3 regions of the Oceanobacillus picturae genome follow, and region 1 is predicted to be linked to each of the others. Evidence: predicted binding sites of a transcription regulator. Region 1 holds the regulator's gene; each other region holds the start of a gene.
The links. The regulator LexA, encoded in region 1, represses DNA repair genes until DNA is damaged. The targets are predictions, from matches to a motif close to CGAACATATGTTCG.

Region 1 (4,294 bases):
TTTCGCAGAGAGATGTGCTTCAGCCATTGCCATACCAACTGACATGGCAATTCCCTGACCAAGTGGACCAGTTGTCGCCTCTACACCGTCTGTGTGGTGTACTTCTGGATGGCCTGGTGTCTTAGAATCCCATTGACGAAATTCTTTCAAGTCATTCATCGACACGTTATAACCTGATAAATGAAGCAAACTATATAGAAGCATAGATCCATGGCCTGCTGAAAGAACAAAACGGTCTCTATTAAACCACTTTGAGTTTTTTGGATTGTGATTCATGAAATCAGTCCATAGCGTGTAGGCCATTGGAGCTGCTCCCATTGGAAGTCCAGGGTGACCAGAGTTCGCTTTTTCGATTGCATCAATAGATAATGTACGGATTGTAGTAATTGAATTTTGTTCTATGTTGTTTGACATATTGTTTAGCCCCTTTCAAAAATAACTACTGGTTGTTTCCTCCTCATTCTATAACGAAACCCATCCAGGAACAAGTTAAAACGGATAGGCTTCCTTATAAAAGGGCTGATTTTTGTCGTAGTTTGGTACAAAATTAATGTTTCTTATTTCTCTCTTGCAAGTCTTTCACTTTTTTTGGTGTAACATCGTTTCCTTTAGGATCCACAACTGTCATGGATTTAAACTGGTTTTTAAAAGAGCTTCTTACATTGTTTAGATATTCTTCACGGAGCTCTTTTTGTTCCTGTTTCTCTTTCTCAGTTAGACCTGTATCTTTAGCCTTTTTTGCCAGTGAATTAATTCGCTCAATTTTATCCTGAGATAACATAGCTCTACCTCCTTTTTAATTTTCTATTAATACCCTTATGACTTTTACAAACTTCATCGCCGTCTTGCGTATACATCATTAGCTGTATAAGATCTTATTAAGCTTTATCTTTAAAAAATCTATTTTACGTCTGAATACAACAAAAAACAAGAGCCATTAGCTCCTGCTTAGTTATTTTACGCCTATTAAGGCTTATATTCAAGTATCTTGCAGTTCCTTATACCTGCGATGGACCGTCGCTTTGGAGACAGGATATCCCATTCCGTTTAATGTACTCGTAATCTCTTCAAATGTAAGCTTTTTCTCTCTAAGTCTAACCACTTCTTCTATAGGAAAGGCAACTCTATCGCGCCCTGGAGCATGATGCTGGTTTTTGAGATTTTCAGCAGGATTATATCCTTGTTCTACTGCGCGTCTCATTCCTCTTTTAATTTTTGCATTGTGAATTTTGCGTTGGTATTCTTCCACTATCCCAACTATTTGCAAAACCATAGAGTCTGATTCTGATAGTTCAAGCTTCCCATCATGCATTGCAGTATATACATCTATATGGAGCTTTTGCAGCTGATGGAACAACGCAATTTTGGTATTTCCACGCCCTAGTCTTGTTTCATCCTGAATTAGTAAACAGTCAGCATCTTTAGCCGCAAATATATCGAGCATCTCAAATATGCCATTTCGCTCTATTTCATAGCCACTCTTCTTTTCTTCTATACAAGCTATTACATTAAAATTATAGCGTTCTGCTAATCCCATTAGCTCTATTTTTTGTCTAGCAAGAGAGGTCTCTTGGGTATGTTTGTCGGTACTCACGCGACAGTAGATAATTGCATTCAACACGCTTACTCCTTCTTAAACCAATTAACTCGTAATCATAGTAAAGTACAGGAATCCCAGCGTCAAGGCAAAGGCAACTATATAAAACAAATCCGTTTTTGTAAGTTTACTAAACATAGTTTCATTCCCTCCTTTTCTAAATAGGAACCTTTGTTCGCTTATTTGTAATTTTAATTATAGCAGAACATATGATCCTGTCAAGGCTTTTTCTCGAACGAATGTTTGCTTTATGTGGAATCAAATGGTAAACTATTAATAATTAATCTTATGGGCGAGGTGAAACATTTATGTCAAAACTATCAAAACGTCAGCAAATGATTTTAGATTATATTAAAGACGAAGTAACAAAAAAAGGATATCCGCCTTCCGTCCGGGAAATTGCCGAAGCTGTCGGACTTGCTTCAAGTTCTACAGTACATGGACATTTATCTAGAATTGAAAGCAAAGGATACATTCGACGAGATCCGACTAAGCCAAGAGCAATAGAAATACTTGATTTGTCGGAAGGAAATAATATCCCAAGAGAAGAAGCTCGCTATGCTCCTGTAATTGGGAAGGTAACAGCAGGACTACCTATTACAGCAGTTGAAAATATCGAGGAATTCATTCCTCTACCAACCACAAGTGCTGGACCTGATGATAATCTTTTCGTATTGGTTATCGAAGGGGAAAGTATGATAGAGGCAGGAATACTTGATGGGGATATGGTTATCGTTAAACAGCAGAATACAGCACAAAACAGTGATATAGTTGTTGCGATGACAGATGAAAATGAAGCAACAGTGAAAAGGTTCTTTAAAGAAAAAGACCACATTCGCCTCCAGCCCGAGAATGCAACGATGGATCCGCTTCTATATGATAATGTAACAATACTAGGTAAAGTAATTGGTTTATATCGTAATATCCATTAAATCGAGCAACGTGTAGTACCTAGTACTCACATCTCACCAACACCAAATTCTAGTAAAAAAACAGCTACCTCGAGGGCAGCTGTTTTTTATTGTTCCATTATTACTTTGACTGATTGGAAAAGAATGTTAACTGCAGGTAATAACGTGTCTTCTTTAATATCAAACTTTTCATTATGATGACCTGCAGCCAGTTCTGTACCGAATACACAGTAGGTTGCCTTTCCGCCATTTTTCTGTACTTCGTTCATAAAATAGGTGGCGTCCTCTGAACCTCCTGGCGTGTTATCTTCCAGTTGACTTATTTCAATATCCGGGGATGCTTCGGCACATTTGTGAAGGATACCTGCTAGGTCCAACGAACATTTACAACTTAGTGCCTCGCCTACTGTTTCAATATTATGTTCTACTTGATACATGGTAGCCGCTCCACTGACGACAGATGTCACCTGTTCTTTCACATAATCATTTATTTCAGAAGTCTCTCCTCGCGTTTCTACTTTCATGCTAGCATGATTGGCAATAATATTTCTTCCTGCACCAGCTTCTAGCTGCCCAACATTTATCCTGGTAGCTCCTCCTGAATGACGAGATATACCATGGAGGCTTAGCACACTAGCGGCAGCTGCTAAGAGTGCATTCTTGCCTTCTTCAGGGCTACCTCCGGCATGTGCTGCTGTACCGTCATAGGTGATATCTAATTTGGAGGTGGCAAGAAAACCGCTATTGGCGGCAACGAATTGCTTATGCGGAACACCGACCCCAATATGGGTGGCGATGAAATAATCGACATCTTCCACTATATTTGCTGCTGCCATAGCTTTTGCTCCTCGTGTGCCTTCCTCTGCTGGTTGAAATATTAATTTTATTTTTCCCTTAAGCTCTTCTTTATTCTCAATAAGCAGGGTGGCGAGGCCTAAACCCATCGAAGTGTGGGAGTCATGACCGCAGGCATGCATTTTCCCGTGAACTTTTGAACTGAATCCTTCATTGTGCGGGAAATGCTCGTTACTGTCTGACTCTAAAATATCCAATGCATCCATATCAAATCGATATGCAATAATAGGGCCTTTCTTACCTGTATCTAATGTGGCAACTATTCCTGTATAGCCTTCTGAAAAGGGATTAAGATAATCATCAATTGCCCCATTTTTCTGTGCCCATTGATAATGTTTCTTTGTTTCCTCTTCAGTGGGTTTTCCCATGCAATCTGCCTCTGACATAACTTCCTTTCCCATTTTCAGTTGGAAACCAAGTTTGTCTAAAATAGAAGCTACAATAGAAGCTGTTCTCATTTCCATAAAACCTGTTTCGGGATATTGGTGGAAATCTCGGCGCCACTGAATTAATTTATCTTCTAATTGTTGCATACTGCTCTCCTCCTTCTATAAGAACGGGTATATTCCTGGACCAAATGGTAGACCTGAATAGTAAAATACCAGAATTAATATAACCCAAGTAGTTAAAAACGCAATACTATACGGTAGCATTAATGAAATATAAGTACCTATACTTGCTTTTTTATCATATTTTTTTATAAACGCCAAAATGATAACCATATACGGGAACAATGGTGTAATAATATTTGTTGAAGAATCTGCCACCCTGTATGCAACTTGCGTAAAGGCCGGATGATATCCGAGTTGCATAAACATCGGAATAAACACTGGGGCTTCAATTGCCCACTTAGCAGACCCTGAAGTAATCAGGAAGTTCATTAATGCAGTAAATATGATATAGCCAATAATCAACCAAATACCTGTAAAAT
Region 2 (4,294 bases), 1.1 Mb from region 1:
CAACGATAATCTTTCCATCCCCAAGTCCTAATGCCGTTTCTATTGAATCACTTAAGCGTCCAGCAATGCCATCCTTTACAACGATTCTATCTACGACTACTTCTATGGAGTGCTTCTTATTTTTTTCCAATTTAATATCCTCAGAAACCTCGCGCATTTCCTTGTCAACACGGATACGTACATACCCCTCTTGTCGAAGCTTCTCGAGCGTTTTAACATGCTCTCCTTTACGACCAGATACAACGGGAGCAAGAATTTGCAATTTCGTTCTCTCAGGATATTCCAATATGCGATCTACCATCTGTTGTACTGTTTGAGAGGTGATCTCCACCCCATGGTTCGGACATACAGGATGCCCCACACGGGCGTAAAGCAATCGTAAATAATCATAAATCTCCGTAACTGTCCCAACCGTTGACCGTGGGTTTTTACTCGTTGTTTTTTGATCAATCGAAATGGCTGGAGAGAGACCTTCGATAGCGTCAACGTCTGGTTTATCCATTTGACCTAAAAACTGTCGTGCATAAGCGGAAAGTGATTCGACATATCTGCGTTGTCCTTCAGCATAGATGGTATCGAAGGCAAGGGAGGACTTTCCGGAGCCTGACAGTCCTGTCATGACAACAAGTTTATTTTTTGGAATTGTTACATCAATGTTTTTTAAATTATGTGCCCTTGCTCCTTGAATCTGAATTGATTTACTAGGCATTTTTCCATCACCTTCCTGCTTTAAGTTCAAGTATCACATCACGAAGCTCAGCTGCTTTTTCAAAGTCAAGCGACTTGGCAGCTTCCTTCATTTCCTTTTCCATTTGATCGATTACTTTTTCTTTCTCGTCTTTGGATAGCTTCGTTAAGCTCTTTGCTTTGCTTTCATATTCTGGTTGATCTTCTGCAGCAATCGTTGCGCGAATAACATCCCGCACCTCTTTTTTAATGGTTGTCGGGGTTATGCCATGCTCCTCATTATATGCCTGCTGTTTTTCTCGACGTCGATTGGTTTCGCTAATTGCGATATCCATTGATTTTGTCACTTTATCAGCATACATAATAACCCGCCCGTTTTCATTACGAGCCGCCCGGCCCATTGTCTGTATCAAGGACCGCTCTGAACGAAGGAATCCTTCTTTATCCGCATCTAGGATTGCGACGAGCGATACCTCAGGAATATCAAGCCCTTCTCGGAGTAAGTTTATTCCGATGAGAACATCGTATTTCCCAACGCGAAGATCTCGGATAATTTCAATCCGCTCTAATGTCTTAATCTCTGAATGCAGATAAGCTACTTTAATGCCTATTTCTTTCATATAATCTGTAAGGTCTTCTGACATTTTTTTCGTTAATGTCGTAACAAGGACACGTTCATTCTTATCTGAGCGTATGTTAATTTCTGCTAGAAGATCATCAATCTGTCCATCTATTGGTCTTATTTCTACCTCAGGATCAAGCAGCCCAGTAGGTCTGATAATCTGCTCCGTCATTTGCGGAGAATGTTCTAGCTCGTACGGGCCAGGGGTTGCGGAAACATAGACGAGTTGTTTTGTCTTTTCCTCAAACTCTCCAAACTTTAATGGTCGGTTATCCATTGCAGACGGAAGTCGAAAGCCGTGATCCACTAACACTTGTTTTCTTGCTTGGTCACCATTATACATTCCTCTTATTTGCGGAAGTGTAACATGGGATTCATCAACTACGACAAGGAAATCATCTGGAAAGAAATCGATGAGCGTATATGGTGTTGCGCCTTGCTCACGTAGGGTAAGATGTCTGGAATAGTTTTCGATTCCTGAACAGAAACCCATTTCATTCATCATTTCCAAATCATAATGTGTACGTTGTTCTAAGCGTTGCGCTTCCAATAGCTTGTCATTTTCACGTAACTCTGTTAGACGTTCTTCTAGTTCCTTTTCGATGTTTTTGATAGCCTTCTTCATTTTTTCTTCCCTTGTAACAAAGTGGGAAGCAGGAAAAATAGCTATATGCTCTCTGTCGCCAATAATTTCACCTGTTAATGCATCTACTTCGCGTATTCGATCAATTTCGTCTCCAAAAAACTCTACCCGAAGACAATGCTCTTCTTTTGAAGCCGGTATAATTTCCACAGAATCTCCTCTTACTCGGAAGGTCCCGCGTTGAAAATTAATATCATTTCTTGCGTACTGAACATCAACAAGTTCTCGCAACAGCTGATCCCTTTCTTTCTCCATTCCTACCCGAAGAGAAAGAACGTGGCTTTTGTATTCTTCCGGAGAACCCAAGCCGTAGATACATGATACACTGGCAACAACTAATACATCATTTCGTTCAAATAAAGCTGATGTTGCCGAGTGACGTAGCTTATCAATTTCATCATTAATACTTGCATCTTTTTCTATGAAAGTATCTGTGGAAGGTACATAGGCTTCTGGTTGATAATAATCGTAATAGCTTACAAAATACTCTACTGCATTATTAGGAAAGAACTCTTTAAATTCACTATAGAGTTGACCGGCAAGTGTTTTATTGTGGGCAATTACTAATGTAGGGCGGTTAATTTCCTTTACTACATTTGACATCGTAAACGTCTTCCCTGTACCCGTGGCGCCTAGCAACGTCTGATGCCGCTGCCCCTTCATAATTTTATCTATAATTTCTTTAATCGCTTTAGGCTGGTCTCCGCCAGGCTCGTAGCTTGATACTAATTCAAATGTATTGTTCACATTTTACCTCCGTTCACGTGATAATCTATCTGAAACTCTTATATTAAGAGGCTATTCCCAAAAAAAGCTGCCTACAATGTACTGTGAAAACAACTCATAACAAAGAATAGGAATAAGCCGAATATTCTTATATGGTCATATTTTTATTTTATCATACAACATCGTAATTATAACATAAACACGAACAAATATTCGATAATTATGCTTTGCCTATCTTAGCATTATACCCTTTTTCCATAGTGAAATATCATAAACCAGCAGATCATTGCTCGCTACCGTAAAAAAGCATTAGCTATTTAGCTAATGCTCTTTATTAAATATATCTAGGAGTATTTCACCCATCTCACGCTTATCAAGATGCTCATGGTATTCTCCTACCCGTTGTCTATAACTTTGCATTGCTCTTTCATTTTCTAGGTAGTTAACAATTTGCTCCTCAACTGTTCTATCACGCGACAAGGTCAGCGTCAGGCCATGCTTTTCTAGTTCTTGCATATTGATTCTTTCCTGTCCTGGAAGTCCATGACTAACAAAAATCGGTTTTTGTTTCATCAGACATTCACTAATTGTGACCCCTCCAGGTTTTGTTAGTACTCCATCCACCTTGTCATACAAAGCGTTCATTTCATGCTTACTGTTAATATAAGATATAGGTATTAGCCGCTCATGTTTCCTTTCCAGAAGCTTTCTGTAAAGTTTATCGTTGTTTCCACAAAGAATATAGTAACGAACGGTGGAAGCCTCGTTTTGTGGCAACAGCTTTTCCATTGATCCTGTCCCCATGTTTCCTCCCGTTACGAGAATTGCATAATCCTCAGTGGCTTTTCGAGTGGAAATAGGTGTTTTAAAAACAGGATGTACCGGAATTCCAGTTAGATAAATGCGTTCTTCATCTACCCCTAGTTGAATAAGGAAGTCTTTCACAGTAAGGGATGGGACCAAATGATAGTCTATTCCGTTTATGCCCCATACACGATTTACAAAAAAATCGGTGTATACATTTACTGTTATGGCATTTAATTTTCCCTTTTGCTTTAGCATAGACGTGATATTTGAAGGCAAAGCATGGGTGCAGAACAAGAGCGAGGGATTATTACTAGCCAGTAGCTTTTGCATATATGACTTAAAGAGGAACTCATAATGCAGGTGGCGGCTACGCTTGGCAACATTTCGATATGCTAAATGGTAGTAAAGCCGATCGTAGGAACTCGGAAATAGATGGATCCATTTCATATAAAATGACGTTACCAATTTTTCTACTGTTCCATAACTATAAGAAAGGATATCTACCTTGCTCGTATTTATATGTTCCTCTAGCTTAGCTGTTTCCTCCATTAGCGTGTCTGCTACATGATGATGTCCTGAAGCCATATTCATGAATGGTAGAAATAACGCTTTTTTCTCCATTTCCCTCAACTCCTCTGGCCTAATATATACCGCTAATTACCAATGATTTACCCACTTTTCGCATGATATAATAATGCAGGAGGCGATATACCATGACCTATCTAGCAATTGGCATTATACTAATCATAACCTCTTTTTTATTCTATAAAGCATATATGAATACAAAGGATATTCAACTGAATAAAATA
Region 3 (4,294 bases), 320 kb from region 1:
TTTACTGTATTGAAGGAGAAGGCGAGATTGAAGAGGTGGAGAACGGAAAGGTACATCCACTAAAGCCGGGGACGATGTATACTCTAGATAAAAATGATAAACATCATTTACGAGCAAAAACGCAAATGCGCATGGTCTGTGTGTTCAATCCCCCTCTAGTTGGAACAGAAACACATAATGAAGAAGGATATTATCCATTGCTGACAGAATAGTTTTACAAGAGAGCACCAGGCCTTCTATTGGCCAGGTGCTCTCTCTGTATTCTCAAAGTGGAGGTTATGCTCTATGTCCACCGATTTTCTTACTCCGACCAATGGTGATACCTGCGTTTGTATAGCTAGTGGCACGGAGGATGGCGGTCGTACCAAATTTGTCACGAATAGCATCCATTGCATAGCCAATATCGTTTTTCTTAGGTCGATCTTCAAAAAGATCTAACTGGGTTTCCCCTTTGGCAAATAAATTCCCCAATGTGACGTAGACATGGCGAATATTGCTTTTTCCATCATAAAATTTGCGGAAAAGTTGGAGACAGACGCCATAAACATCCATCGTTACATTTGTCGGAATACTGACAGATTGGGAACGGGAAAAGCCGCCACCTGTTTCCTTTGAATAAGAGATCCCAAGATGAATCGTTCTCCCAGCTTGGTCAGCTGTGCGGGCACGGCGGCATACCTCTTCACATAAATCCAGGATGCAAATAGGGGCCTCTTCTGCCGAATAATCCCTTAAGAGGGAAATACCATGGCCGAAGCCTTTTTGTTCCGTTTTCGTAAAGTTGCCAAACACTGGGCTAAGATCAATTCCCCATGCATGCCAGTACAACTGCTCTCCCATCACACCAAATCGTTTCTTTAGCTGGTCAAGACTGAAACGGGCAATTTGGCCAAGCGTGACAATTCCCATACGATTTAAATTACGTTTCATCCTGCCGCCAATTCCCCAGATTTTTTCCACAGGGAATGGCCAAAGCTTCTCTTCTACATCTTCATAGCGACACTCGGCAATGCCAACTTTTTTTGCATGCAAATCCATCACCACTTTTGCGAGGAATTTATTATCCCCAATCCCAATAGAGCAAGTGATGCCAAAGTTTTCTAAGATATCTTCTTTTATTTTTTCGGCGATTTCCCAACGGGTCCCAAATAATCTTTCCATCCCATTAACCGTTACCCAAACTTCGTCAACAGAATATTGGTGGATGGCTTCCTTTGGTACGTACTGATATAGCAACTTCGTAATCTCTGATGAAACGTATAAATAGTCTGCCATATGAGCCTGCACGATGTACAACTCGGGGTCATGTTTCGGTAGCTCGAAGAAACGGCTAACATTGCTGATACCATATTTTTGCTTTAGTGCCGGCGATGCGGCCAGGACAATACTTCCCGGTCGATCGGGATCTCCGACAACGGCCAGCAGTGCAGTCATAGGATCTAGGTTCAATTTTACTGCCTCCACGCTTGCATAGAAGGAGCGCATATCAATACAGAGCACATCATTGCGAGCATATTGGGAGTAGTCCATTTCTTTCACCTCTCACAGAACGTTTGTTCTAATAGTATATGTCAATCGACCTAGTTTTAACAATGGTAATTTATGAAAGCTTCGATTTGTACCCTAACATGTGGTGAGAACCTTACTTATTCCGCCAGCTTTGAAAACAGGAAAAAAGATAACGGAATCTATGTTATATTTGAAATAAACATATTTCTAAGGGGAGGTATTATGAAGCCCAAACCAATCTATGTAGAATTACCAATACATACAGACATGGAATCTTTATGGGAGGCAACCCAGCGCCCTGACCACCATGAAAAATGGGATTTGCGATTTTCCTCCATTACATATTTACCAAAAAAGGAAGGAAACCCCCAGCGATTTTCGTATCAAACCAAAATTGGATTTGGATTACGTATTAAAGGCTGGGGCGAAAGTGTGGGAAGCTATCAAGCAAAGGACGATGCAAGAACGTCTTCACTGCATTTTGGCACAGATCAGAAAATCTCTCTTATTCGAGAAGGAAGAGGGTATTGGAAGTACAAGCCAGAAAGCGATAACACCGTCACCTTCCTCACCCAATATAATTATGAAACACGCTTTGGCAAGCTTGGAAGTCTTTTTGATATCCTGCTATTTCGCCCGTTAATCGGCTGGGCTACAGCGCTTAGTTTTGATGTTGTAAAGCGATGGCTCGAAAAAGGGGAACAACCATGGGCACAGTATACACGGTTTTTTACCCACTGGAGCACTACTATTCTCTTCGCTTTTGTCTGGATTTATCATGGTTTAGTGCCAAAGGTCATAAACCAGCATCCTGCAGAACTGTCCATGCTACAACAGGTGGCTCCAGTAGATACACAAACAGCGATCATGTTCGTGATAATAATTGGGATATTGGAAGTATTATTCGGGGTAGGCTGGCTATTTTATCGAAAGAAACGTCAGCTGTATAGACTGCAGTTTATCGCTTTTCCACTCCTGACAGTAGGAGCAATTTTTGCTGCTCCAGAGCAGCTTACCGCGCCATTCAATGCCCTCACCTTTAACGTGGCATTGCTTGTTTTAACCTGGGTCGGCTGGATGGCAAGTCGAGGGGTACCAACTGCAAAAAACTGCAAAAGAAAGCAAGGAGATTAACATGACCGTCTCGATATACGAACAAATATTAGGCCAGTCGTTTTACCAATTACACCCAAAACTCCAACAACGCTATACCTTTTTACAAAACCGTCCATTTGAAGCAAGGGGTGTCATGAAAGGAATAAAAGGTGTGCCAAAAGGCTTACTGCCGCTTGGTTTGTTTGGTGTAAAAAGAAAATTACTTTTTCCAGAGAGAGAGGAAAGGGGTCCCTTTTACGTTAAAAAACACACCGGGTACCGGAAGAGATGGGGAGGCACAAGTGCACTGGGAGCGTATTTTTTACTTTGGTGAAAAACAACGCTATTTCAATGCCTTAATGCGTTTTAATGCAAAAGAGGCTATTATCGAGGATTATCTGGGAGAACCGCCCATTGTTTATTCGGATCTGAAACTGGCGGTCGATCATGGAGCACTCACCATCACTTCCAAGCGACAGCGCTTGCTGCTTGGTCCAGTTGAGATTCCATTGCCAAGCATCTTTCAAGGGAAAGCAACTGTTAAAGAAGCATACATAGAAGAAAAGGAGGCGTACACGATTAGCGTGCAAGTGAAAAACCCGCTAATTGGTACCATTTTCGCCTATGAGGGAGCGTTTCGCCATTATGACATTTAATAAAGTAGCAATAGGCATGATTGGGTTATTTTTAATTCTTACTTTATTCGGTACTGGGCCATGGTATTATTTATTGCTAAGTATTGCCCAATTAGTATTTGTGCCACTAACTCTCCACTTGTTAGGCAAAGCGGAGCAAGGATTTTTTCGTATCCTGCCGTATGCAGCTTTTCTCGGACTAACTGCTGTTTTCTTGCTTGAAATGACACAGCGCACACCTTGGGATATCGTCCTTGCGCTTTTTTATCTAGCTTTTACGATACTTGTGGCTTGCTTTGGGGCAAAGCGACTATTACAGCGTGGGTTTGCCAGGTTTGAAGAATTTATGATTGATATAGGTTGCATGTACCTTGCAATTGGAGGGGCTTGGTATTTCGCTAGTGTCGTACAGCTAGATACTGGTTTTTCTCCTATTTTAACATGGTTAACAGGCATCCATTTTCATTATGCTTCCTTCTTGTTACCGGTTTTTGGAGGGTTTTTAGGAAGACTAAACCAAAACCGTTTTTATAAAATGGCTGGTATAGCTATCTTATTGGCGCCCATTCTTGTAGCAGTTGGTATTTCGTATGCGGTTGTACTGGAGTTACTTGGTGTAATGCTTTATATGATAGGGATCTACAGCTTGATCATCTTAGCATGGAAAACGACCTTTTTCCGCCCGATACAAGCATGGCTCATTCGGCTGTCCTTTTCTGCGTTGGGAATATCCATTTTGTTCTCCCTATGCTACGCCTTTGGTAATATGACAGGTGTGTTTTATGTAAGCATTGACTTTATGCTCAGGTTCCATGGTGTAATGAATGGAGTCGTATTTGCTATGGTTGGGCTAATTGGTTGGATGATCAGTTGCCCCGGGGCGCATACGGGTCATCGATCTTTTCCAGTCAGTTGGATAAGGGGAGAGCGGGTTATTGGAGAAAAAATGTTAGCTACTATACAAGTAGAGCATACATACAATGGGCTAGTTGATTCCATGCACATCTACGAGCCGCAAATTGAAAGAGAGAGTCTATCAAAATCGGTGATTGATT

Region 2: a site for LexA is predicted at 2,881-2,894, ahead of uvrB (excinuclease ABC subunit UvrB). Genes of this name have one in related genera too.
Region 3: a site for LexA is predicted at 1,547-1,560, ahead of BN988_RS04430 (DNA polymerase IV). Genes of this name have one in related genera too.

Annotation. Positions count from the first base shown of each region.
Region 1 is NZ_CCAX010000001.1:559,382-563,675, forward strand. Features, by position in the region: gene tkt (transketolase) at 1-414, opposite strand, end outside; gene BN988_RS02880 (DUF896 domain-containing protein) at 548-781, opposite strand; gene BN988_RS02885 (YneB family resolvase-like protein) at 980-1,618, opposite strand; gene lexA (transcriptional repressor LexA) at 1,906-2,529, shown strand; gene BN988_RS02895 (amidohydrolase) at 2,616-3,896, opposite strand; gene BN988_RS02900 (AbgT family transporter) at 3,912-4,294, opposite strand, start outside.
Region 2 is NZ_CCAX010000001.1:1,619,000-1,623,293, forward strand. Features, by position in the region: gene uvrA (excinuclease ABC subunit UvrA) at 1-709, opposite strand, end outside; gene uvrB (excinuclease ABC subunit UvrB) at 717-2,699, opposite strand; gene BN988_RS08280 (MGDG synthase family glycosyltransferase) at 3,000-4,106, opposite strand; gene BN988_RS08285 (metallophosphoesterase) at 4,199-4,294, shown strand, end outside.
Region 3 is NZ_CCAX010000001.1:876,347-880,640, reverse strand. Features, by position in the region: gene BN988_RS04435 (ectoine synthase) at 1-212, shown strand, start outside; gene BN988_RS04430 (DNA polymerase IV) at 277-1,530, opposite strand; gene BN988_RS04425 (DoxX-like family protein) at 1,732-2,643, shown strand; gene BN988_RS19390 (DUF4166 domain-containing protein) at 2,645-2,938, shown strand; partial or broken gene BN988_RS19140 (DUF4166 domain-containing protein) at 2,892-3,260, shown strand; gene BN988_RS04415 (YndJ family protein) at 3,250-4,294, shown strand, end outside.